DNA from 3 places in the Pseudoduganella sp. UC29_106 genome. Region 1 is predicted to be linked to each of the others. Evidence: predicted binding sites of a transcription regulator. Region 1 holds the regulator's gene; each other region holds the start of a gene.

What was found. Region 1 encodes sigma-54, which starts transcription at its own class of promoters, with help from an activator protein. Its sites were predicted from a motif close to TGGCANGNAANCTGCTTT; they were not measured.
Positions count from the first base shown of each region.
Region 2: ACHMW6_RS33220 (PEP-CTERM sorting domain-containing protein) is a predicted target of sigma-54. The motif match lies at 5,917-5,934, and genes of this name have one in related genera.
Region 3: ACHMW6_RS04385 (PEP-CTERM sorting domain-containing protein) is a predicted target of sigma-54. The motif match lies at 1,424-1,441, and genes of this name have one in related genera.

Region 1 covers NZ_CP171977.1:6,366,678-6,374,241, reverse strand. Annotated here, with positions in the region: gene ACHMW6_RS31745 (SIS domain-containing protein) at 1-982, shown strand, start outside; gene ACHMW6_RS31740 (KdsC family phosphatase) at 982-1,521, shown strand; gene lptC (LPS export ABC transporter periplasmic protein LptC) at 1,531-2,124, shown strand; partial or broken gene lptA (lipopolysaccharide transport periplasmic protein LptA) at 2,146-2,559, shown strand; gene lptB (LPS export ABC transporter ATP-binding protein) at 2,731-3,486, shown strand; gene ACHMW6_RS31720 (RNA polymerase factor sigma-54) at 3,495-4,979, shown strand; gene hpf (ribosome hibernation-promoting factor, HPF/YfiA family) at 5,047-5,406, shown strand; partial or broken gene ACHMW6_RS31710 (enoyl-CoA hydratase/isomerase family protein) at 5,474-6,558, shown strand; gene ACHMW6_RS31705 (Lrp/AsnC family transcriptional regulator) at 6,555-7,016, shown strand; gene ACHMW6_RS31700 (VOC family protein) at 7,101-7,478, shown strand.
Region 2 covers NZ_CP171977.1:6,688,992-6,696,555, reverse strand. Annotated here, with positions in the region: gene ACHMW6_RS33265 (DUF417 family protein) at 1-131, opposite strand, end outside; gene ACHMW6_RS33260 (hypothetical protein) at 154-282, opposite strand; gene ACHMW6_RS33255 (carboxymuconolactone decarboxylase family protein) at 294-830, opposite strand; gene ACHMW6_RS33250 (AraC family transcriptional regulator) at 946-1,872, shown strand; gene ACHMW6_RS33245 (hypothetical protein) at 1,869-2,051, opposite strand; gene ACHMW6_RS33240 (cupin-like domain-containing protein) at 2,151-3,038, shown strand; gene ACHMW6_RS33235 (hypothetical protein) at 3,052-3,282, shown strand; gene ACHMW6_RS33230 (DUF4019 domain-containing protein) at 3,344-3,763, shown strand; gene ACHMW6_RS33225 (glycoside hydrolase family 35 protein) at 3,951-5,786, shown strand; gene ACHMW6_RS33220 (PEP-CTERM sorting domain-containing protein) at 5,993-6,718, shown strand; gene ACHMW6_RS33215 (cupin domain-containing protein) at 6,772-7,170, shown strand; gene ACHMW6_RS33210 (ATP-binding protein) at 7,151-7,564, opposite strand, start outside.
Region 3 covers NZ_CP171977.1:797,591-805,154, reverse strand. Annotated here, with positions in the region: gene ftsX (permease-like cell division protein FtsX) at 1-99, shown strand, start outside; gene rpoH (RNA polymerase sigma factor RpoH) at 406-1,260, shown strand; gene ACHMW6_RS04385 (PEP-CTERM sorting domain-containing protein) at 1,474-2,007, shown strand; gene ACHMW6_RS04380 (hypothetical protein) at 2,124-2,564, shown strand; gene ggt (gamma-glutamyltransferase) at 2,571-4,337, shown strand; gene ACHMW6_RS04370 (TonB-dependent siderophore receptor) at 4,606-6,726, shown strand; gene ACHMW6_RS04365 (antibiotic biosynthesis monooxygenase family protein) at 6,761-7,138, opposite strand; gene ACHMW6_RS04360 (cytochrome P450) at 7,135-7,564, opposite strand, start outside.

The DNA of each region.
Region 1 (7,564 bases):
TGCCAAGACCGCAACCCGCGCACTGGAACTGGCGCGCGAGGCCCTGCAAATCGAGACGGACGCGCTGCGCGCCCTGCATGAACGCCTGGCGACCGACGAATCCGTAGGCAAGGCCGTGTCCCTGTTGCTGCAATGCAAAGGTCGCGTCGTGGTATCCGGCATTGGCAAGTCCGGCCATATCGGCCGCAAGATTGCCGCTACGCTGGCGTCCACCGGCACCCCGGCCCTGTTCGTGCACCCGGCCGAAGCCGCGCACGGCGACCTGGGCATGATCACGCCGGAAGATGCGGTGATCGCCATTTCCTATTCCGGCGAGGCGGCCGAACTGATGGCCATCCTGCCGGTCGTGAAGCGCATGGGCGGCGTGGTGATCTCGATGACCGGCAAGCCGGAATCGAGCCTGGCCAAGCTGTCGGACGTGCACCTGGACGTTTCCGTGGCCAAGGAAGCCTGCCCAATGAACCTGGCGCCCACCGCCTCCACCACCGCCACGCTGGCGCTGGGCGACGCGATCGCCGTGGCCCTGCTGGACCTGCGCGGCTTCAAGGAAGAGGATTTCGCCCGCTCGCACCCGGGCGGCGCCCTGGGCCGCCGCCTGCTGACCCATGTGCGCGACATCATGCGTACCGGCGCCGCCATCCCCGCCGTGGGCCTGGACACCCGCCTGCCCGATGCGCTGCTGGAAATCACCCAGAAGGGCATGGGCATGACCGCCGTCGTCGATGCGGACAACAAGCCGGTCGGCGTCTTCACCGACGGCGACCTGCGCCGCATGATCGAAAAGGTGCAGGACTTCGGCAAGGTCGTCATCAAGGACGTGATGCACCTGAGCCCGCGCACCATCGGCCCGGACAAGCTGGCCGTGGACGCTGTCGCCATCATGGAAGAATTCCGCATCAACCAGATGCTGGTCACCGATGATGCGGGCATCCTGGTTGGCGCCCTGCATATCCACGACCTGACCCGCGCCAAGGTGATCTGATGAGCCGCCCCTACAATATGGACAACGTCAAGCGCGCCGCCAAGGTGCGCCTGATGATCTTCGACGTCGATGGCGTGCTGACCGACGGCAGCCTGCACTACGGCCCCGAAGGCGAGATGATGAAGACCTTCAACGTGCACGATGGCCTGGGCATAAAGCTGCTGCAGGAATCGGGCGTGCAGACCGCCATCATCAGCGCCCGCCGTTCGGCCACCGTAGCTGCGCGCGCCAAGGACCTGGGCATCGAGTTCGTGCACCAGGGCGGGCACGACAAGCTCACCCCCTTCCGCGCCCTGATCCAGCAACTGGGCCTGACCGAAGAGCAGGTCGGCTTCATCGGCGACGATGTGGTGGACCTGCCCATCCTGAGCCGCGTGGGCTTTGCCGTCAGCGTGCCGAACGGCCGCCCGGAAGTGCACAGCCGTGCGCATCATATTACCGAAGCGGCCGGCGGCCGCGGCGCCGTGCGCGAGGTGTGCGAATTCATTCTGCGCGCCCAGGGCAACTACGAGCGCATCATGACCCAGTTCATGGTGTAAGGGAGCAGCATGCGCAACCAGAGGACCGCCCACCGTTTCCGCCTGTCGCTCGGCATGCTGCTGGCGCTGTTTGCCGCCGTCGGCTCCTTCTGGATACTGGAGTTGCTGAACCGCGCCGGCGAGGAAATGCAGGCCGATATGCGGATGAATGAACCGGACTACATCGTCGAACGCTTCAGCTTCGTGCGCCTGAACAAGGTTGGCAAGCCAAGCTACATCATCTCCGGCGACAAGCTGACCCACCGTCCGATCGACGATTCCTCCGAGATCGACAAGCCGATCGTGCGCAGCCTGGCCGAGGACAAGCCTCCCATGGATATCCGCTCGAAAACGGCGCGGGTGGATGATGTGAACAGCCGCGTGACCCTGCGCGACGAGGTAAGGATCGACCGCGCCGCCGGGCAGGCGAACCAGGAACTGCACCTGGAAACGGATAAGCTGGTGATCTACCCGGACGAGGACCGTATGGAGACGGACCAGCCGGTGCGCATGAAATCGGGTGAAACCACCGCGCAAGCCAGTGGCATGCGCGCCAATAACGCCAGCCGACAGTTGGAACTGTCCGGCCGCGGCACGCTCGTCTTCCCGCCGAAGGCGCGCTAACCCAATACGAATGGAATTACGATGAAAAAACTCCTGCTTTCGGCAGTCCTGGCTTTGGTGAGCGGCATGGCCGCCGCCGAAAAAGCCGACTCCTACAAGCCGATGGAAATCAAGTTCGATAACCTGGAAGTGGACGATGTGAAGCAGCAGCGCATCGCCACCGGCAATGTGGTCCTCACGCGCGGCACGCTGTTGATGAAGGCGGCGCGCGCCGTGGTGTCGCAGACGCCGGAAGGCTTCCAGCACGTGGTGCTGACGGGCGGCGGCGGCAAGGCCACCTTCCGCCAGAAGCGCGACGGCGAAGGCGACCAGTGGGTGGAAGGCGAGGCTGAACGCATCGAGTACGACGAGAACGTTGAACTGGTGAAGATGTTCAGCAAGGCGAAGATCAAGCGCCTGGAAGGCGCCAAGCCGAGCGACGAAGTCGAAGGCGAATTCATCTCCTATGACAGCCGCAAGGAATTCTTCAGCGTGAAGAACACTTCCACCGGCGAGAGTAAAACAGGGCGGCGGCCGCGGCACGATGGTGATCCAGCCGACGCGCACCGCTCCACCGGCAACGCCGCCGGCCACGACCAACCCAACGCCAGCGGCAGGGAAATAAGCATGGCGGTTTCGACTTGCGAAAGCACCCTGGTCGTCAAGGGCCTGCAAAAGACCTACGGCAAGCGCCAGGTGGTGCATGACGTGTCGCTGCAGGTGGATTGCGGCGAAGTGGTAGGCCTGCTGGGGCCGAACGGCGCGGGCAAGACAACGTCCTTCTACATGATCGTGGGCCTGGTCGCGTCCGACGCAGGCACCATCGATATCGGCGGCGTGGACGTGTCCATGCTGCCCATCCACAAGCGCGCCACCCTGGGCCTGTCCTACCTGCCGCAGGAAGCTTCGGTGTTCCGCAAGCTGACCGTGGAAGAGAATATCCGCGCCGTGCTGGAGATTCAGAACGTGGACGGCAAGCCGATGACCAAGGCGCAGATCGACGAGCGCCTGGAAGCCCTGCTGGCCGACCTGCAGATCGAAAAGCTGCGCGAGAACCAGGCGCTGTCGCTGTCCGGCGGTGAACGCCGCCGCGTGGAAATTGCGCGCGCCCTCGCCACCAACCCCCGCTTCGTGCTGCTGGACGAGCCGTTCGCGGGCGTGGACCCGATTGCCGTGATCGAAATCCAGCGTATCGTACGTTTCCTGAAGGAGCGCAATATCGGTGTGCTGATTACCGACCACAATGTGCGTGAGACGCTCGGTATCTGCGATCGCGCCTACATCATCAACCAGGGTTCGGTGCTGGCTTCGGGCCGCCCGGACGATATTATTGCCGACGAGTCTGTCCGCCGCGTGTATCTCGGCGAACACTTCCGCATGTAAGCAAGGCCATGAAACAGTCACTGCAACTGCGAACCTCGCAACACCTGGCGCTCACACCGCAGCTGCAGCAATCCATCCGCCTGTTGCAGCTCTCGACGCTCGAGCTGCACCAGGAGTTGGAGCAGCTGCTGAGCGACAACCCGCTGCTGGAACGCCTGGATGATCCGCTCGATCATTCGGTGCGCCTGCTGGCGGACGGCGCCATCAACCAGGGCAATGGCTCTGCCGAAGCACCACAAGAGTCCGCGCCGCAAGGCGAGGGCGAATCCGCGCCCAGCGCCGAAGCCGACAGCTATGAAGGCGGTGAAGGCGGCGAAGGCGAGGGCGGCGACATAGGCGATAGCGACTGGAGCGATTCCGGCCGCAACAAGTCGCCGGACGACGAGGACAGCCGCCCGCAATTGGAAGCGAACCACTGCACGCTGCGCGAGCACCTGCTGGAGCAGATGCGCGTGACCGTGGCGGAAGCGCGCGACCGCGCGCTGATGGAAATCATCATCGATGCGCTGGACGAGAACGGCTACCTGGAAGAACCGCTGGAAGAGATCCATGCGCGCCTGCCGGAAGAGCTGGAAGTCGAACTGGAAGAGTTGCGCACGGCCCTGTTGCTGCTGCAGAACTTCGACCCGGTCGGCGTGGGCGCGCGCAATGCGTCCGAATGCCTGGCGCTGCAGATCAAGCGCCTGCCCAATGTGCCCATGGTCACGCGCCGCATGGCGCTGTGCATTGTCGAGAAGCATCTGACCTGGTTTGCCCAGCGCGAGTTCAACAAGCTGAAGAAGGCGCTGGACTGCGACGATGAAGACTTGCGCGAAGCGCAGGCGGTGATTCGCCAGTGCAATCCCCATCCGGGCGCTGAATTTGCGTCAGACGTGTCAGACTATGTCGTGCCGGACGTGATCGTGAAGAAGAGCCGCAATGGCTGGCAGGTCAGCCTGAACAACGACGTCATGCCGCGCCTGCGCGTGAATGCCTTGTACGCGAGCCTGCTCAAGCAGGGCAAGGGCGAATCCCAGATGAGCGCCCAGCTGCAGGAAGCCAAGTGGCTGATCAAGAATATGCGCCAGCGCTTCGACACAATCCTGCGCGTTTCGCAGGCGATAGTAGAAAGACAAAAGAACTTTTTCAGTCATGGCGCAGTGGCCATGAGACCCCTTGTGTTGCGTGAAATAGCTGATACACTGGGACTACACGAGAGCACTATTTCTCGGGTAACAACTCAAAAATACATGCTCACCCCGCATGGCATGTTTGAGTTGAAATATTTCTTTGGAAGCCACGTCGCGACTGAAGCTGGGGGTGAAGCCTCATCGACTGCGATCCGTGCGCTGATCGTGCAATTGACAGGAGCAGAAGACCCGAAAAATCCTTTATCCGACAGTAAGATTGCGGACATGCTGGGAGAACAGGGCATGGTCATAGCGCGACGTACTGTTGCCAAGTACCGAGAAGCATTGAAGATCCCACCAGTAAGTCTCCGCAAGTCTTTGTAGTGCACGGTTCCGCTGCATGCTACAAGCATGTATGAACTTGTAAGCGACATCATCTTTAGGAGTGTGTATGAATCTCACCATCAGTGGACATCATGTCGAAGTGACCCCAGCGATTCGCGAGTACGTGCAGAACAAGCTGGAGCGGATTAAACGCCATTTCGATCAAGTGATTGATATTGCTGTCATCCTGACTGTAGATAACCTCACCGAGAAAGAAAAACGTCAAAAAGCAGAGATTAATCTGCGCATGTCGGGTAAGACTGTGTATGTGGAGAGCCTTTCGCAAGACCTTTATGCCGCCATCGATACGCTGATCGACAAACTGGATCGCCAGGTCATGAAGCACAAGGACCGCGTGCAGAACCATAACCACGAAGCGATCAAGCATCTGCCGGACACTTACGAAGCACCAGTCACCGCTATGTAAAGGACACGCGGGACTCATCAACAAAGGGCGCATCTGGCGCCCTTTTTGCAACCTCACCCTGAGAACAATGAGCGAATACGTCATCACCCACATCAGCAACAGCACCGGCTTCATCACCCTCGACCGCCCCAAGGCACTCAACTCCCTCTCCCTCGACATGGTGCGCGCCATCACGCGTGCGCTGCTGGCCTGGCGCGGCGATGCGTCCGTGGCGGCGGTGGTGATCCGCAGCAGCAGCGGCAAAGCCTTGTGCGCGGGCGGTGATATCCGTTTCTTCCATGAAGTGGGCCACAGCTCGCCCAGGGCAACAGCGCGCTGCTTGAGGATTTCTTCACCGAGGAATACGGGCTAAATCATTTAATTCATTTCTACAACAAACCGTATATTGCCCTGATGGATGGGGTGGTGATGGGAGGCGGCATGGGCATCTCGCAGGGCGGGCCGGGCTGCGGCGTGCGCATTGTCAGCGGCCGTACGAAGTTGGCGATGCCGGAAGTCAATATCGGCTTGTTCCCGGACGTGGGCGGCAGCCATTTCCTGTCCCATGCGCCGGGCAGCCTGGGCATGTGGCTGGGCCTGACCGGCCTGACCGTGGGCGCCGCCGACGCGCTCTATCTCGGCCTGGCCGACCATTTCGTGCCGGAAGCCGAATGGCGTACGCTGGGCGCGCTGATCGACGCGTCCCCCGCCGCTGCGCTGCCCGCCGAAATTGCCGCCTTCGCAGCGCCGATGCGCGAGCTGGCCGGTGCCGGCGAGCTGGAAGCTCAGCGCGCCCTGATCGACCGCCACTTCTCGGCCGGCAGCGTGGACGCCATCATGGACTCGCTGCGCACCGATGCCGACCCGTTCGCGAAGAAGTCGCTGAACGCCATGGAGCAGCGCTCGCCGCTGATGATGTGCGTCACCCACGAACTGCTGCGCCGCGGCGCGTCGCTGGACGTGGCCGACTGCCTGCGGATGGAGCGCAACCTGGTGCGCCGCAACTTCGAGCATGGCGAAATCCTGGAAGGCGTACGCGCCCTGGTCATCGACAAGGACAATGCCCCACGCTGGAATCCGCCCACGCTGGATGGCGTCACGCCCGCAATGGTGGAGCACTTCTTCGAACCCTGCTGGCCGGACTACGCCCACCCGCTGCGCCTCCTCGCATGAAGGAGCTGGACCGCATCGACCGCGCCATCCTCAACATCCTGCAGGACGACGCGGCTACCCCCTTGCGCGAGATCGCGGAGCGCGTGCATTCGTCGGTGGCGACCTGCCAGCGCCGCATCGCACAGTTGCGCGCGTCCGGCGTGCTGCTGAAGGATGTGGCGCTGGTGGACCGCGTGCAGGCGGGGCGTCCGCTGACGGTGTTCGTGTCCGTGGAGCTGGACCACCAGAACAGCGCCATCCTGCAGCAGTTCGAGGCGCAGATGCGGCGGGAGTCGGATGTGATGTCCTGCTACGAGGTGGCGGGCGAATTCGACTTCATGCTGATCGTGACGGCGGCTTCGATGGAGGCTTATCACGAGTTCACGCGGCGCGTGTTCACGTCGAATAACAACGTGATCAACGTGAAGAGCCTGTTCGCCATGAATTGCTCGAAGTTCGAGACCAAGCTCACGCTGTGAGAAAATTTCCCATTCGCTGCCTTTAAATTGCGAAATCGTTCCACGGCCCGTCCGTAAGATGTGCTCTCCCACACAAGGAGAAGCATGATGATCGACCACGTATCCATCGGCACCCGCGACCTGCAGCGTGCGCTGGACTTCTACACTGCCTGCCTCGCCCCGCTCGGCTACACCGTGCAGCATCAGGACGGTACCCAGGCCATCTTCGGCGCCGACGGCCACTGGGGTTTCGCCATCTATCCCGCGCAGGATGACAGCCCTTTACCCGGCCATCGCGCGCACATTGCGTTTGCCGCGCCGTCGGCGGAAGCCGCGCAAGCCTTCCATGCCCGCGCCACCGAACTGGGCGCTCGGACCTTGCGCCAGCCGGGCCTGCGTCCCGACATCAACGAACGTTACTACGGCACCATGATCACCGATCCTGACCAGCATACGATCGAAGTGGTGCACTGGCTGGGCTGATCGCACCGCTATGGTGCGGCGGACGCCGCTATTCTCTGGCGCGCTACTTGCTCATTCATCGTGGTCATTAACTTTTATCGAAGCGG
Region 2 (7,564 bases), 320 kb from region 1:
CCCAGCTTGCGGTTCCAGAAGCCGGCGAAGATCAGCAGGCCGAATGCCCACTCGGCCACGCCGAGGAACCAGCTGGCGCCGCGGATGCCGAACACCGGGTACATCCACGAAATCAGCGGACCGTTGCTGATGTAGGGGATCAGGATCTGCGCCTCATATTCCCACCACTTCTGGTAGCCGAAGAAAAAAAAAGATGATGACCATCGAGGCGCGGACGACATGCAGGTCCAGGCCCGGCGCCATCAGCTTCGAGCGCGACAATGCGTTGATCAGTGCGTTCATATGCGTTCTCCTCAGTCGGCGGCCGGGAAGTCCACGGCCGTGTCGTTGATGCGGTTGAACACATTGGTGAACACCGTCACCGCGATGGCCAGGCTGATCTCCACGATTTGCTGGTCGGTGTAGCCGGCCGCCTTGATGGCGTCGAACTCGGGCTGGATGATGGTGCCGCGGGTCTGCTGCAGGATGCGCACGAAGCGCACCAGGGCATCGCGCCTCGCGTCTCCGGTCGGCTTGAAACCGCGGATCTGCTTCATCGTTTCGCGGCTGAGACCGGCCATCTTGCCCAGCATCGTGTGCGCGGCGACGCAATAGTCGCAGCTGGCGATTTCGCTGACGAGCAGCTTGATCGTTTCCTGGTCCTGCCTGCTCAGCGAGCCTGCGGCCAGCGCGCCATCAGCGGCGAGCACGGCTTTCAGCGCGGCCGGGCCGTGGGCGCCGATGGTGGCGAAGGTGTTCGGCACGGCGCCGGCGGCTTTCTTGATCTGTGCGTAGACTTCGGCGGTAGCGCCGGTGGCGTCGGCAATGGCAGGGGTGGCGATACGGGTCATGATGTACTCCTTTCGGTTTGTGGTTGCGATGGGAGTACTTTAGAGTTTGCGTGTGAGCTTGATAATGCAGAAATTACTCAATATCATGCTAATTCGACTCACTCACTAAACCGCTATGGCCGACTGGCTCAGCCGCCTGCTTGAACTTACACCCGCCAGCGGACGGCTGGAAGTGCGCTGCTTGTACGGCGCGCCGTGGCGCGTGGTCTATGAGGATTCGGCGGCGGGCGAGATTCCGTATCACGTGGTGATCGCGGGCGCCGCCGTGGTGGAAGATCCAGCGGGCGGTCCGGCCGAGGTCCTGCATGCCGGCGACATCGTGCTGATGGCGCACGGATCCGCCCACCTGCTGCACGATGGCAGCGGACGCAAGCCGGCCACCGCGCGCTACCGGGAAGCACCCAATCTCACCGTCAGCGAAAATGTGGGCAGCGGAGAGCGGCTGGACATGCTGTGCGGGCGCTTCGTGCTGCCCGCGCATGCGGATCGCCTGATGCGGGCCTATCTGCCGGCGCGGCTGATCGTGCGCGGCGGCGAGAACGCTGGGCAGTTGTCCGGCCTGGTGGCCTTGATGCGGCAGGAGTCCGGCGCGGGGGCGGCGGGCGGGGATGCGATGCTGAAGGCATTGTCGGCTGCCTTGTTTGCGCTGGTGCTGCGGCTGGCGAGCGAGGTGCAGGATGCGCCGGTGGGACTGATGGCGCTGGCGGGATCGCCGCGGCTGGCGCCGGCGATGGAAGCGATGATGTCTTCGCCGGCTGAGGAATGGACCTTGCCTCGGCTGGCGGCATTGTGCAATATGTCGCGCGCCACGATGGCGCGGCATTTCCAGGATAAGCTGGGACGTTCAGCCAGCAGCCTTCTGGCCGATATCCGCATGACGCTGGCCGCTACCGAGTTGCGCAAGCCCGGAGGCTCGACGGAGCGTGTGGCCGAGCTGGTCGGCTACCATTCCGTTGCGGCGTTCAAGCGGGTATTCAAGCAGCACACAGGCCACACGCCGGCCGAGTGGCGGCGCGCTGGCCCGGCGGCTGTCGCAGCTTAGGCCTTCGGCGCTTTGCTGCGCTTGTGCGCGGTGGTCTTGTGCGCTTTGTTGGTGGTTTTGTGAGCGCTGTGCTTCGCGGTGGTGTGATGTGCAGTGTGCTTGGTAGTGTGGGTGGTGCCCTTGGCGAATGCAGGTACGGACAGAGCCAGAGCGATGGCGGCGACGAAGAGATGTTTCATGCGGGGACTCCAGGTGTGGATGCGGCAAAAGCGTGCCGTTTCGCGCAGCCATTATAGTTTCACCGTCGCCAATTCGGTGACCGGAAGTTGAATTGAATCATGCTTAATGAAAAAAAAGTTTCGCGGCGCCTGCCGCCGACGAATCCCCATGCGGACGCCGAGCTCGCCCGCAAGCAGGCGCGCGAGCAGCGCGATGCGCAGGTGCGCGGCGTGGCCTCGGTGCAGGAAATGCGCGAAGCGATCCGGCGCGCCGCGCGCAGCCTGCCTGCCATCGTCACTGTCCCGCGCGTCAACTCCCTGAACGCGCGCGCCTTCCGCGCACAGGCGGCCCAGGGTCTGCCCTTCCTGATCACAGGCGTGGTCGGCCGCTGGCCTTTGCTGGCCCTCACGCGGGATGACCTGCGCGAGCGCTTCGGTCACGTGCCGGTCCGTGCACGGGTCGGCGATTACATTAATACGGCGTTCGCGCCGGACCGCGCCATGCAGGATATGTCGATGCGCGAATACCTCGATCTTGATGCGCCCGGTCTGCCGCCCTACGTCGGCAATCTCGAACTGCGTGAACTGAATAGCATGTGCCACTGGCCTGCCTATTTCGACAAGATGGGCCCGCCGCGCTTCTGGCTCGGCCCCGCCGGTACGATGACGCCGCTGCATTGCGATTTCGACGACAACATCTTCGCGCAAATCTGGGGCACCAAGCGTATCTTCCTCAGCCCGCCGCATCACGATGAATTCCTCTATGCCTGGGAAGCCAACCCTGTGCTTTTCGGCTCCCCCGTCAATCCGGAGGCGCCCGACTTCGATCAATTTCCCCTCGCGCGGCAGGCGGCGCTGATCGAAGTCATCGTCAATCCCGGCGACATGCTCTATATTCCGGCCGGCTGGTACCACTATGTCCACGCCCTGACTTTTTCGCTATCCTCCAATCGCTGGGCGCGCGGAATGCCGTTCGCGCTGCGGGGCTTGCAGCCAGATCAAAACTAAACAATCTCAATCCATGAAAATCGCAACAATAATCAGCCTTGTCAGCTCCGTCGCCTGCGTTGGCGTTTTTGCCGGCCAACAGCGCTGGATTCTCGCCATTGCCTTCGTTTTTGCAACTGCCTATACGCTGCTGGATAAAGTCATCCGCGTGCCGTCCCTGCCGATAATGGCCATTGACGCCACCGCCTTCTTATTTGCGGCGCTGGTCGTCTATGAAATAGTCAGGAAGGTGTTTTTCAAATAACAGCTGCGTGGCTTGTGGCATAGTGGCAGGCGGTGCTGACTATTCGACATTAGGGGGACTCATGCGGGAAATTATTGCTTCAATATTTTTCACACTGCTTTCGGCCAGCGCGTCTGCGGTCCAGCCCGAACCCGACGCCGTGCAACAGGCTCAAACCGTCGCCCAGCGCTGGCTCACGCTGGTCGATTCCGCGCAGTACGCCTCAAGCTGGGACGAGGCGGCCCAGCCTTTCAGAACCGCGATTTCCCAATCCGACTGGCAAACCGCGATCACCAGCGCCCGGTCGCCGCTCGGCCCCCTCGAAAAACGAGCCCTCATCTCCGCCACCTACACCGAACAGCTTCCCGGCGCTCCGGCCGGCCAATATGTCTTGATTCAATACCAGACACAGTTCGCAAACAAGAAAGCAGCGATTGAGACTGTAACCCCCAGCAAAGACGCTGATGGTGTCTGGCGTGTGTCCGGTTATTTCGTAAAATAATTCAATATGGCATTTTCTAATAACTACGGCAATATGAAAGTATGCCCGACACGGTTCTTTCGTATTAGCGCTACCATTATCTAATTTATAGATTTTCGCAAGAATTGCATAGCTCGACTCTTCCGGCAATTACTAGAATAGCGCCAAAGAAAAATAATAACGGCTATTTAACTACGAGGAGACTGCATTGCAATTCAAAGGAATGAAGGGCCTGGCGGCGCTGGGCATGATGATGGCGGCGCTGGGCGCGCAGGCGGCTGCGCCGCATTTTGCGGTGGTGAACGACCACTTCGAACTGGACGGCAAACCTTACGTCATCCGCGCCGGTGAGATGCACTATGCCCGCATCCCCCGCGCGTTCTGGCGCGAGCGCCTGCAGCAGGTGCGCGCGATGGGCCTGAACACCATCACCACCTATGTGTTCTGGAACCTGCACGAGACCGAGCCGGGGCAATTCAACTTCAGCGGCAACCTGGACCTGGCAGCGTTCATTCGCACCGCCAGGGAAGAGGGCCTGAACGTCGTGCTGCGTCCCGGCCCTTATGTCTGCGCGGAGCTGGACTTTGGCGGTTTCCCCGCGTCGCTGCTGCGTACGCCCGGCCTGCGCGTGCGCAGCATGGACCCGCGCTTCCTGGCAGCGTCGGAACGCTACCTGAAGCGGGTGGCGCAGGAAGTGGCGCCGCTCCTGTCCTCGCGCGGCGGGCCGGTCCTGATGGTGCAGGTGGAGAACGAATACGGCTCGTACGGCGACGACCACGAGTACATGGCAACCATCCAGAAGCAGATGCGCGAAGCCGGCTTCGACCTGCCCCTGTTCACCTCGGACGGCCCCGATCCGACCCTGCTCGACCGCGGCACCCTGCCCGGCATAACGCCCGTCGTCAATTTCAACGGGACGCTGGATGAGGTGAAGGATGCCTTCGCACAGCTCGCTGCCTTCCGCCAGAATGTACCGCGCATGGCCGGCGAATACTGGGCCGGCTGGTTTGATCACTGGGGCTCGCGCCACAATCAGACCAGTCCGAAACTGGCGGCCGATGCGGTGGACTGGATGCTGGGGCAGGGCATTTCATTCAACCTGTACATGGCGCACGGCGGCACCAGCTTCGGCTGGCAACCCGGCGCCAACAGCCAGGGCACCAACTACACGCCCGACACCACCAGCTACGACTACGACGCCGCGATCGATGAGGCAGGGCGGCCTACGCCGAAGTTCTACGCCATCCGCGCCGCCATCGAACGTCACCTGGCGCCGGGCGAGCGCCTGCCGGACCTGCCGAAGCAGACGCCCACGATCGCTGTGCCGCGCTTCACGCTGGATGAGTCCGTAGCGCTGGTCGATGCGCTGCCCAAGCCCAGCACATCCCACCTGGCCCGCAATATGGAAGCGTATGGACAGGGCTACGGCTTCATTGTCTACCGCAAGCGCTTCACAGAGGGTGCGTCTGCCAAGCTGGACCTGGGTGCGGTGCGCGACTACGCCCATCTGCTGGCCGACGGCGCCACTTTCGCCACCATGGACCGCCGGCGCAACGAGCATGAAACGACTATCGACCTCAAGCCCGGCAGCACGCTGGACGTCGTGGTCGAAAACATGGGCCGCGTGAATTTTGGTCCGCTGCTGCCGGACGAGCGCAAAGGCCTCACGCGCTCCGTGTCCCTGGGCGGCAAGCCGCTGGTGGACTGGCAAGTGTTCAATATGCCGCTGGACGACCTGTCCGGCCTGCGCTTCGAGCGTGGGGCGCCGGCGAAGCGCGGTCCCACATTCTGGCGCGGCCATTTCCGCACCAGTGCGCCGGGCAGCACCTTCCTCGACATGCGTGCTCTTGGCAAGGGCCACGTCTGGGTCAATGGCCATCACCTTGGGCGCTACTGGCGTGTCGGGCCGCAGCAGAGCCTGTTCCTGCCCGCGCCCTGGCTGCGCAATGGGGACAACGAGATCGTTATTCTCGACCTCGATGGCGCACCCGAGGCGCCCAGCGTGCAAGGCCTGCCGGACCCGGTTTTCGCCACGCCAGGCTGAACCTGGCAGGCAAACGTAACATCGGTGCTCCTGCGGTTTGACAAGTTAGTGTCGGGAAATCTTGCACCTAGTAAAGGTGCACTCAGATCGTGCGTCGCTAACGTATTGATTTGGTAATATTTTGTATTTTTGGCACGAGATTTGCTCCCTTTGACCGGACATTCAATCAAAGGGAGCATATGAAATACCTCAAAACAAAAGCAAGTATGCTGGCACTTGCGTTGGCCGCATTGGCCCCGATGGCTCAAGCCGGCACCTGGACATTGGACTTTAATAACGCGAACATTTATACCGGCACAGCAGCATCGCTGCTGCCAGGCAAGACCAGCCTGGACACCTGGGCCACCCTGCAATTTACCGACTATGGCACCAACTATGTCGACATCACCATGCGCGTGGCCACCGGCGTGCTTCAGGCCGGCATTTACGTGAATGACTGGTGGTTCAACGGCGATGCCATCGCACAGGGTGGCGTCCTCAGCCATATCGGTGGCGTGGGTGATGTGGCGGCGACCAAGGCTACCATTTGCGGCGATTGCCAGCACGGCTCGGCGTCCGGCGATTATGACGGGATCTTCCAGTTTGCCAACGCGAATCCTGGCGAACTGGGCATTGGCCATACGTCCACTTATCGCCTGACGATCGCGTCCGGCATTCTCAGCGTGGACAACTTCCAGCTGCTGTCGCAACTGCCGGGCAGGAATCCGGCGCCTGGCTTGTACGCGGCTGTCCACGTGCAAGGCTATAACAATACCTCGGCAAAATCCGGCGCCTGCCTTCCTGGCTCGACCAACTGCGAGCCGGCGCCATGTCGGCCCGGCACGCCGGGCTGTGGCGGCGGTTCGAACGAGATTCCGGAGCCAGGCACGCTCGCGATCCTCGGCACGGGCCTGCTTGGCCTGGCTTATGCCCGCCGTCGACGCATCGGCTAAGCGTTAGTGAGCGCCGTAAAAATCGGGCCCTTGCCGGCCCGATTTTTTTTTGCATGGGTGCGAAGCTGTGCGGTGTGGGCGGGACTGGTAACATGGAGGAAACGCAGAGGAGGGCATCATGGCGCTACCACATGCATCATCCGGGCAGGTCATCGCGATTCAGGGACTGGCGGGGGGAGAACCTGTCGCAGTTCGCGTCGATTGCGCTGGCAAAGACGGAACAGCTGGAGCTGATTCGTATCGTGCTGCCGGCGGGAAAAGCGCTGCCGGAGCATAGCGTGAAGGGGCAGATCACGCTGCAATGTCTGCAGGGCGAAGTGGCGTTCGATGCACACGGCCGCACCGCGATCCTGCGCGGCGGCGAGATGCTGTACCTCGAAGGCGGCGCGCCGCATGCATTGCGCGCCAACCAGGATTCGCTGCTGCTGCTGACTATCTTGCTAAAGGATTGAGCGGCAGGCGGAAAGTGAAGCGGACGCCGGCCTCCGGCGTGCTTTCGAGCCGCACGGTGCCGTGCAGGATGGCCTGCACTACGTTCAGCACGATGGCCAGTCCCAGCCCCTGTGAACCGCCGCCGACGCGCGTGGTGAAGAAGGGATCGAACACGCGCGGCAGCACATCGGGCGCGATGCCGCAGCCATTGTCCTCATAAATCAACTGCACCATGTCGCCGTCCATCGCCGCTGAAATGGTGATGCGGCGTATCTCGCGGCCCACGAACGCGTGGGTCACCGAATTGTCGATCAGCTTGGCCAGCACCTGCTCGACGTGACCGGGATAACTGTTCATCGTCAGGCCAGGCTGGATGTCCACGGCCAGCTCCACATGTTCACGGCGCAGCATCGG
Region 3 (7,564 bases), 1.7 Mb from region 1:
GACCCGCTGTCGATGACAGCCTTGCTGGCCCTGTCCGCCATGCTGGGCCTGGTGGGCGCCGTGCTCTCCGTCCAGCGCCATCTTTCCCTCCTGAATTAAACCCCGAGCGCGCCGCCGCCCTGGCTCCCGGGCCGGCGGTACGCACGTGCGTTCTCGCACAGAGCACGACCCTCGCCCGCACTATCCTGACCTCATCCCCTTTATGGAAGCGCTTTTCCCCATAGCATTATTGCTATCGCAGCCATAGATTTCCACCAATTGGCACTCATCGAAGGAGAGTGCTAATATATGTTCAACCAGCAAGACGGCAAGATGAGCAAGTCAGCATTAAGAACCGGTTAAGTTCCATAGTGCATGCTGGTAAACATGAAAGATTCCCTTCGAAGCGAGGATAGAAACATGACTATGATGTCCGTACAAAACGCACTGGTTCCACTGGGCAACTTGGACGCATATATTTCGGCGGTAAACCGTATGCCGATGCTCTCGCACGAGGAAGAAGTACAACTGGGCCGCGACCTGAAGGACAAGAATGACCTGAAGGCGGCTGAGAAGCTGGTTATGTCCCACCTGCGCCTGGTGGTGTCGATTGCGCGCGGTTACCTGGGCTACGGCCTGCCGCACGCCGACCTGATCCAGGAAGGCAATATCGGGCTGATGAAAGCCGTCAAGCGCTTCGATCCGGACCAGGGTGTGCGCCTCGTGTCCTACGCCATGCACTGGATCAAGGCTGAGATGCACGAATACATCCTGAAGAACTGGCGCCTGGTCAAAGTGGCAACCACCAAGGCCCAGCGCAAGTTGTTCTTCAACCTGCGCAGCCATAAGCAGGGCCTGGACGCGATGTCGCCTGACCAGATCGACCAGCTGGCAAAGTCCCTGGACGTGAAGCGTGAAGACGTGATCGAGATGGAAACCCGCCTTAGCGGCCGCGATATCGCGCTGGAAGCGCCGAGCGACGACGAAGACGACAAGTTCTCGCCGATCGCCTACCTGTCTTCCGACTCGATGGAGCCGACCAAGGTGCTGGAAGCCGAACAGGTGACCCGCCTGCAGTCCGAAGGCCTGGAAACGGCCCTGTCCAAGCTGGACCCGCGCTCGCGCCGCATCGTTGAAGCGCGCTGGCTGGCCAACGACGACGGCTCGGGCGCCACCCTGCACACGCTGGCAGAAGAGTTCGGCGTGTCGGCTGAACGCATCCGCCAGATCGAGGCTGCCGCACTGAAAAAGATGAAGACTGCACTCGCCGCCTACATCTGAGTTCCCTTGTCCCGAAAGGCGCCGCGCCGCAAGGCCCGGCGCCTTTTTTATTTCCTCTCAACATTGTATGTCGGTTACTTTTTCTGACTGCTAAGTGTCGATATTCTTTACACCATGTTTTGACGAAATTTTTAAGTCCTTGATGCAACACGACTTTCTTTTCTGGCATAGCACTTGCATGTAACCTAGCGTCACCGCCCAAAGGAGAGAAAGATGTTCAAACAAACCGCCCTCGCCCTGGCCCTCGCCGCCGCCACCGGCCTCGCGTCAGCTGCCCCAATCACCCTGGTCGATAACCTCGCGATTGCAGTCCATTGGAATAACGACAACGCCAATCCCGCGATGCGTCCTGCCGACCTGAACGGTTTGTCTGCACTGCAAGTCGATGCTGGCCTCGGCGCCACCTTCGATTTCTTCTTCCCGCTCGTCGGCGGCAACCAGGACCCAACCACGTACTACTTCTACCTGGACGGCAACCTGCTGACCCAGTCGGCCCAGGCTGCACCAAGCGGTTACACCAAGTGGTATGACGATGTCGTGTTCAGCTCCGGCGTGCACACGCTGTCGCTGAAAGTGACCACCCCGAACAAGAACGGCGGCAACTTCACCATCGACTCCGACCTGGTGTCGCAGGTCCAGCCGCAAGGTCCGGGCGCCCCGAGCCAGGAAGTGCCGGAACCGGGCTCGCTGGCCCTGCTGGGCCTGGGCCTGCTGGGCCTGGGCGCAATGCGCCGCCGCAAGGAATAACAACAATAAAACGACAGTAATTAAGCGCCCCTCAGAGGGCGCTTTTTTTTCTAGCTCAGCAGTGCGCCGCAGTAGGTAGCGATTTGATAATATGGTTTCATGCCTTCAGGGAGGACATGATGAAACCCAGAGTCATGAGCTTTTGCTTTGCGGGACTATCCCTGATTATCGCCGCGGCCTGCAGTGCCCCGCCGCCACGCGAAGCGTCACGTCCCGCGCCACGCACCAGCGAAAACTACGTACTGACGCAGGGCCAGACCGTTACCCTCGCGCCAGCCACCACCCTCAAGCTCGAACGCATCAACGACAGCCGCTGCAAGGCGGGCGCCGTCTGCGTCTGGGCCGGCCACATCAGCTACCGCTTCGTGCTGACCGACAAGCAGGGCGAGTCCAGCTTCGTGCTGGCAGAAGACATGCCTGGCGCCGCCAAATCGGTCACTAAAAACGGGCTGGTCTTCACACTGCAGGGGGTGGACCCGGCCGAACCGCCACCGCTGAAGGCGCCGGCGCCGGATTATCGGGTAAGCTTGCGGGTAAATATTGCCCAACCGATATAACTGCCCATGACCCAGCGACGCCGCGCCCAGCCCCTGATCCTTTCCATCATTCTTCCGCTGGCGCTCGCCGCCCAGGCCGCATATGCCGGCAGTCCGCTCGCGAGCGGCACCGGCGGCGCTGTCGCGACTATCAGCGAACCGGCCTCGCAGGCCGCGCTGGCCATCCTGAATAAGGGCGGCAATGCGATTGACGCTGCCGTGGCCGCGGCCGCCACGCTGGGCGTGACCGACCCGTTCAGCTGCGGCATCGGCGGCGGCGGCTTCATGGTCATCTACTTGGCGAAGGAAAAGCGCGTGATCACTATCGATCACCGCGAAATGGCGCCCGCGTCCTTCCAGCCCACCGTTTTCACCGACAACGGCCAGCCCATCGATTTCGACACGGCCGTTGCCAGCGGCATGGCGGTCGGGGTGCCCGGCACCGTGCGCGGATGGCATGAAGCGCTGGACCGCTACGGCACGATGTCCTTCAGGCAGGTACTTTCCCCCGCCATCAAGGTCGCAACAGACGGCTTCCGCGTCAACGCCAACTTCAGCCAGCTGGCGGCCGGCAACGAACAGAAATTCAGGCTCTTCCCCGCCACTGCCGCCCTCTACCTGCGCGACGGCAAAGCCATCCCCGCCGGCACCCTGTTGCGCAATCCGGACCTGGCGAAGACCTACCGGCTGCTGTCCTCCGGCGGCGTGAAAGCCTTCTACCAGGGCAAGCTGGCCCGCGCCATTGTCGACGCGGTCAACATGCCGCCCGTTGCGTCCGGCGTGAAAGTTCGCCCCGGCAATATGAGCCTGGCCGACCTGTCGAACTACGAAGCGCGCCTGCGCCAGCCCATCCGCAGCAGCTACCGCGGCTACGAGCTGTACGGCATGCCCCTGCCCGGCAGCGGCGGCATCGCGATTGCCGAAGCGCTCAACATCCTCGAAGGCTACGACCTGAAATCCATGCCGCGCGAGCAGGCCGAACACCTCTACCTCGAAGCCTCGCGCCTGGCCTTTGCCGACCGCAACGCCTACCTGGCCGATCCGGAATTCACCGAAGCACCCGTCGCCGGTCTGCTGAGCAAGGACTACGCCGCCCGCCGCCGCGCCCTGATCGACCCGCAACGCGCCATGCCGCTCGCCGCCGCCGGCGATCCCTACGCCTTCCAGAATGACCCCAGCATTCCGCTGCGTCCGGCACCCACCCCGGCCAGGCTGCTGCCGGAAAGCGCCCACACCACGCACTTGGCCGTGTCCGACAAGGAAGGCAATATCGTCGCCTACACCTTCACCATCGAATCCTGGGGCGGCAGCGGCATCACCGTGCCGGGCTACGGCTTCATCCTCAACAACGAGATGACCGACTTCGACTTCACGGGCCCGCACCCGAACGTGCCGGAGGCCGGCAAGCGGCCGCGCTCCAGCATGTCGCCCACAATCGCCTTCCGCAACGGCAAGCCCGCCTTCACAGTCGGCAGCCCCGGCGGCTCGACCATCATCACCACGGTGCTGCAAACTATCTTCAACCACGTTGACCTTGGCATGTCCATGTACGACGCACTGAATGCGCCCCGCCTCTCCCAGCGCAACAGCACCGCCACCCAGGTCGAGCCCGGCTTCACCGGTTCTCCCCAAGCCCGCGCCCTCGAACAACTCGGTCACGCCTGGCGTGACGAAAACGAAGAAATCGGCGCCGCCAACGCCATCGTCTTCAACCCCGACGGCACCATCACCGCCGTCAGCGAAGCCCACCGCCACGGCACCGGCTCCGCCCTCACCCAATCCCCCGCCCACTAACCCTGGGGTCAGATCCGACATTCGGACACGTGCTCGGCTGTAACGCTTCGACATGCCCTAAATGCGTTCGGCCGACGCAGAAAAGGGCAAATCCTGCCAATTTCCAGCAAACTCAACAAATCCGGGACAAGGCTCCGTTCACTCTAAAGAGTCTTCAGCGCTGAGTTCGTGTCCGAATGTCGGATCTGACCCCATGGTGTGGACAATTTGGGCGGCGCACAATAGAATGCGAATCATTATCATTTGCATTCATAAGAAAAGGAAGAAAATGCCGCTGCCTGTCCCCGCTGCCCGCCTCCGTCCGCTTGCCCTTGCTGCCGCCCTCGCTGCCGAGGGCGCCTGGGCGACGCCTGCCGAGGAGGTGGACGCCAACGAGCCCGCCGCCATGCCCACCGTAGTCGTCAAAGGCGAGGCCGACAGCACGGACAGCTACACCACCCGCCGCACCGCCTCCTCCGCCCGCCTTGACCTGAGCCTGCGCGAAACCCCGCAATCCGTGTCCGTGGTCACGCGCGCCCAGATCGAAGACTTCCGCCTCGACTCCGTCAACGACATGCTCGCCACCACCACCGGCGTCACCGTCGAGCGCGTGGAAACCGACCGCACCTACTACACCGCCCGCGGCTTCGACATCATCAACTTTCAGTACGACGGAGTCGGCCTCCCCTTCGTCTTCGGCAACGTCTACGGCGACCTCGATACCGCGCTGTACGAGCGGGTGGACATCGTCCGCGGCGCCAACGGCCTGATGTCCGCCACCGGCAATCCGTCGGCCACGGTCAATTTCATCCGCAAGCGCCCGACCGCGAACTTCCAGGCCTCCGCCAGCGCCACCTTTGGCAGCTGGGACCAGCACCGCGTGCAGGGCGACATCTCCACCGCCCTCAACGAAGCCGGCACGCTGAACGGCCGCGTCGTCGCCGCCTACCAGAAGGGCGATTCCTACCTGGACCGCTTCTCCAACGACCGCAAGGTCTTCTACGCAGTCCTGGAAGCGAAGCTGGCGCGCGACACCACCCTCACCGGCGGCTTCACCAGCCAGGACGTGAAAACGCGCGGCGGCCTGTGGGGCGCCCTGCCCCTCTACTACACCGACGGCAGCCCGACTAACTTCGACGACAGCACCAGCACCGCCGCCGACTGGGCCCGCAACAAGGTCGGGAACAAACGCAGCTTCATCGAATTCGCGCACCGCTTCGACAACGGCTGGCGCGCGCAAGCCACCGTCTCGCGCGCCACCACCGAATCGCACGGCAAACTGTTCTACGTCTATGGCACACCGGACAAGGCCACTGGCCTCGGCCTCTTCGCCTACCCTTCGCGCTACGACTCCGACAATAGGCAAACCCTGCTCGACGCCTCCGCCACCGGCCAGTTCCAGCTCTTCGGCCGCACGCATGACCTGAGCTTCGGCGGTTCGTGGTCCAAATCCACGCTGGGCGACCAGTCACTGTATGGCCGCGGCATCGGCGACCCGCTGCCCTCGCTCGCGACCTGGAACGGCGCCTTCCCCGAGCCGCTGTTCGATGCCGCCTTCGATGGCAGCTACTACGAGGACAAGCGCAAGGCCGCCTTCGTCGCCGCGCGCTGGGACCTGGCCGACAACACCAAGCTGCTCACCGGCCTCACTGCAGCCAAGGCGGACAGCTCTGGCCTGTCCTACGGCGTGAGCAAGTTCCGCTCGGCCAGCAAGACCACGCCCTATGTGGGCCTGGTGTATGACCTGAACTCTCACCTCTCCGCTTACGCCAGCTACACCGGCATTTTCAATCCGCAAAGCGAAACCGACGCCAGCGGCAACACGCTGGCGCCGATCGAAGGCCGCACCACGGAGCTGGGCCTGAAAGGCGAATGGTTCGACCGCAAGCTGAACGCGTCCGCTGCGCTGTTCAAGACGAAGCAGGACAATACGGCCGAACAGGCAGGCTATGTGGGCGTGAAGGCGTATTACCGCGGCGTGAACGCGGAATCAAAAGGCATGGAGCTGGACTTGTCCGGCGAACTGGCGCGCGGGCTGCAGGCCACGGCCGGCTTCACCGTGATGTCGGTCGAAGGCGCGGACGGCAAGGCCGCACGCACCTTCATCCCGCGCCGCCTGCTGCGCACTTCGCTGACCTACCAGTTGCCCTCGCTGCCGCAGATGAAGGTCGGAGCCACGGCGAACTGGCAGGACCATACCTGGCGCGATGAGGCGGATGGCGTGACTATTCGCCAGGGCAGCTATGCGCTCGTGGGGCTGATGGCGCGGTATGACATTGACCGGAACTTCAGCGTGTCAGCCAATGTGAATAATGTTACTGATCGCAAGTATCTTACATCGTTGTACTGGAGCCAGTCGTATTACGCGGCGCCGCGAAACGCGTCTGTTACCTTAAGCTGGAAGTACTGACGGCGGCTCACACACGGCGGATCAATGATCCGCCCTACAGCCCCTTCGGGGCCGACACTCTCTCTGACGCTACGTGAACGGCCTGGCTGTCGGCCGGTGCTTGCTCCCGCTCGTGCATGCCGTAATCGCGCACCACATGTGCAATGCGCAAGCGGTAATCCTGGAACAAGGCGTTGCGCCCCGCCGACTGCGCCGCGCGATGCGCCTCCAGTTGCCGCCACTGCGCCACTGCTTCCTCATCGCGAAAGAACGACAGCGACAGCAACTTGTCCGGATTGCTCAAGCTCTGGAACCGCTCGATCGAAACAAACCCGTCCACCTGCTCCAGCAAGGGCCGCAGGGACGCAGCAATATCCAGATACCGCTGCTTGCCTTCGGCATGAGGCAGCACTTCAAAAATCACCGCGATCATAAAGCCTCCACAAATTCAGGAATCCGCGCGTTCACCGACGGGCGATAGCGCCAGCGCATCGGCCCAGGCGCTTCCGGCAAGCTCGCAATCGCCGCCGCCGCAATCGTTTCCGCAATCGCCTGGCCGGGACAGGCATGCAGCCCGTGTCCAAAGCCCTTGCCGGCCGCAGCCAGCACCACCAGAATCACCTGCCCCTGCTTCACATCCACACCGCCAATGTGCGCATCCTCAGCCACGAAGCGGCGCGTGTTCTGCACGGGGGGATCAGTCACCACCACCTCGCGCACCAGCTTCAATGCCGCCGCTGCATCGGAGGGCCACGGCGCGCCGCGCTGCAACGCCACCAGCGTATTGCCGATCAGCCCCGCCGTCGCTTCATACGTCTGCGACATCAGCCCGACCACGTTCGCCAGTATCGCACGCTCC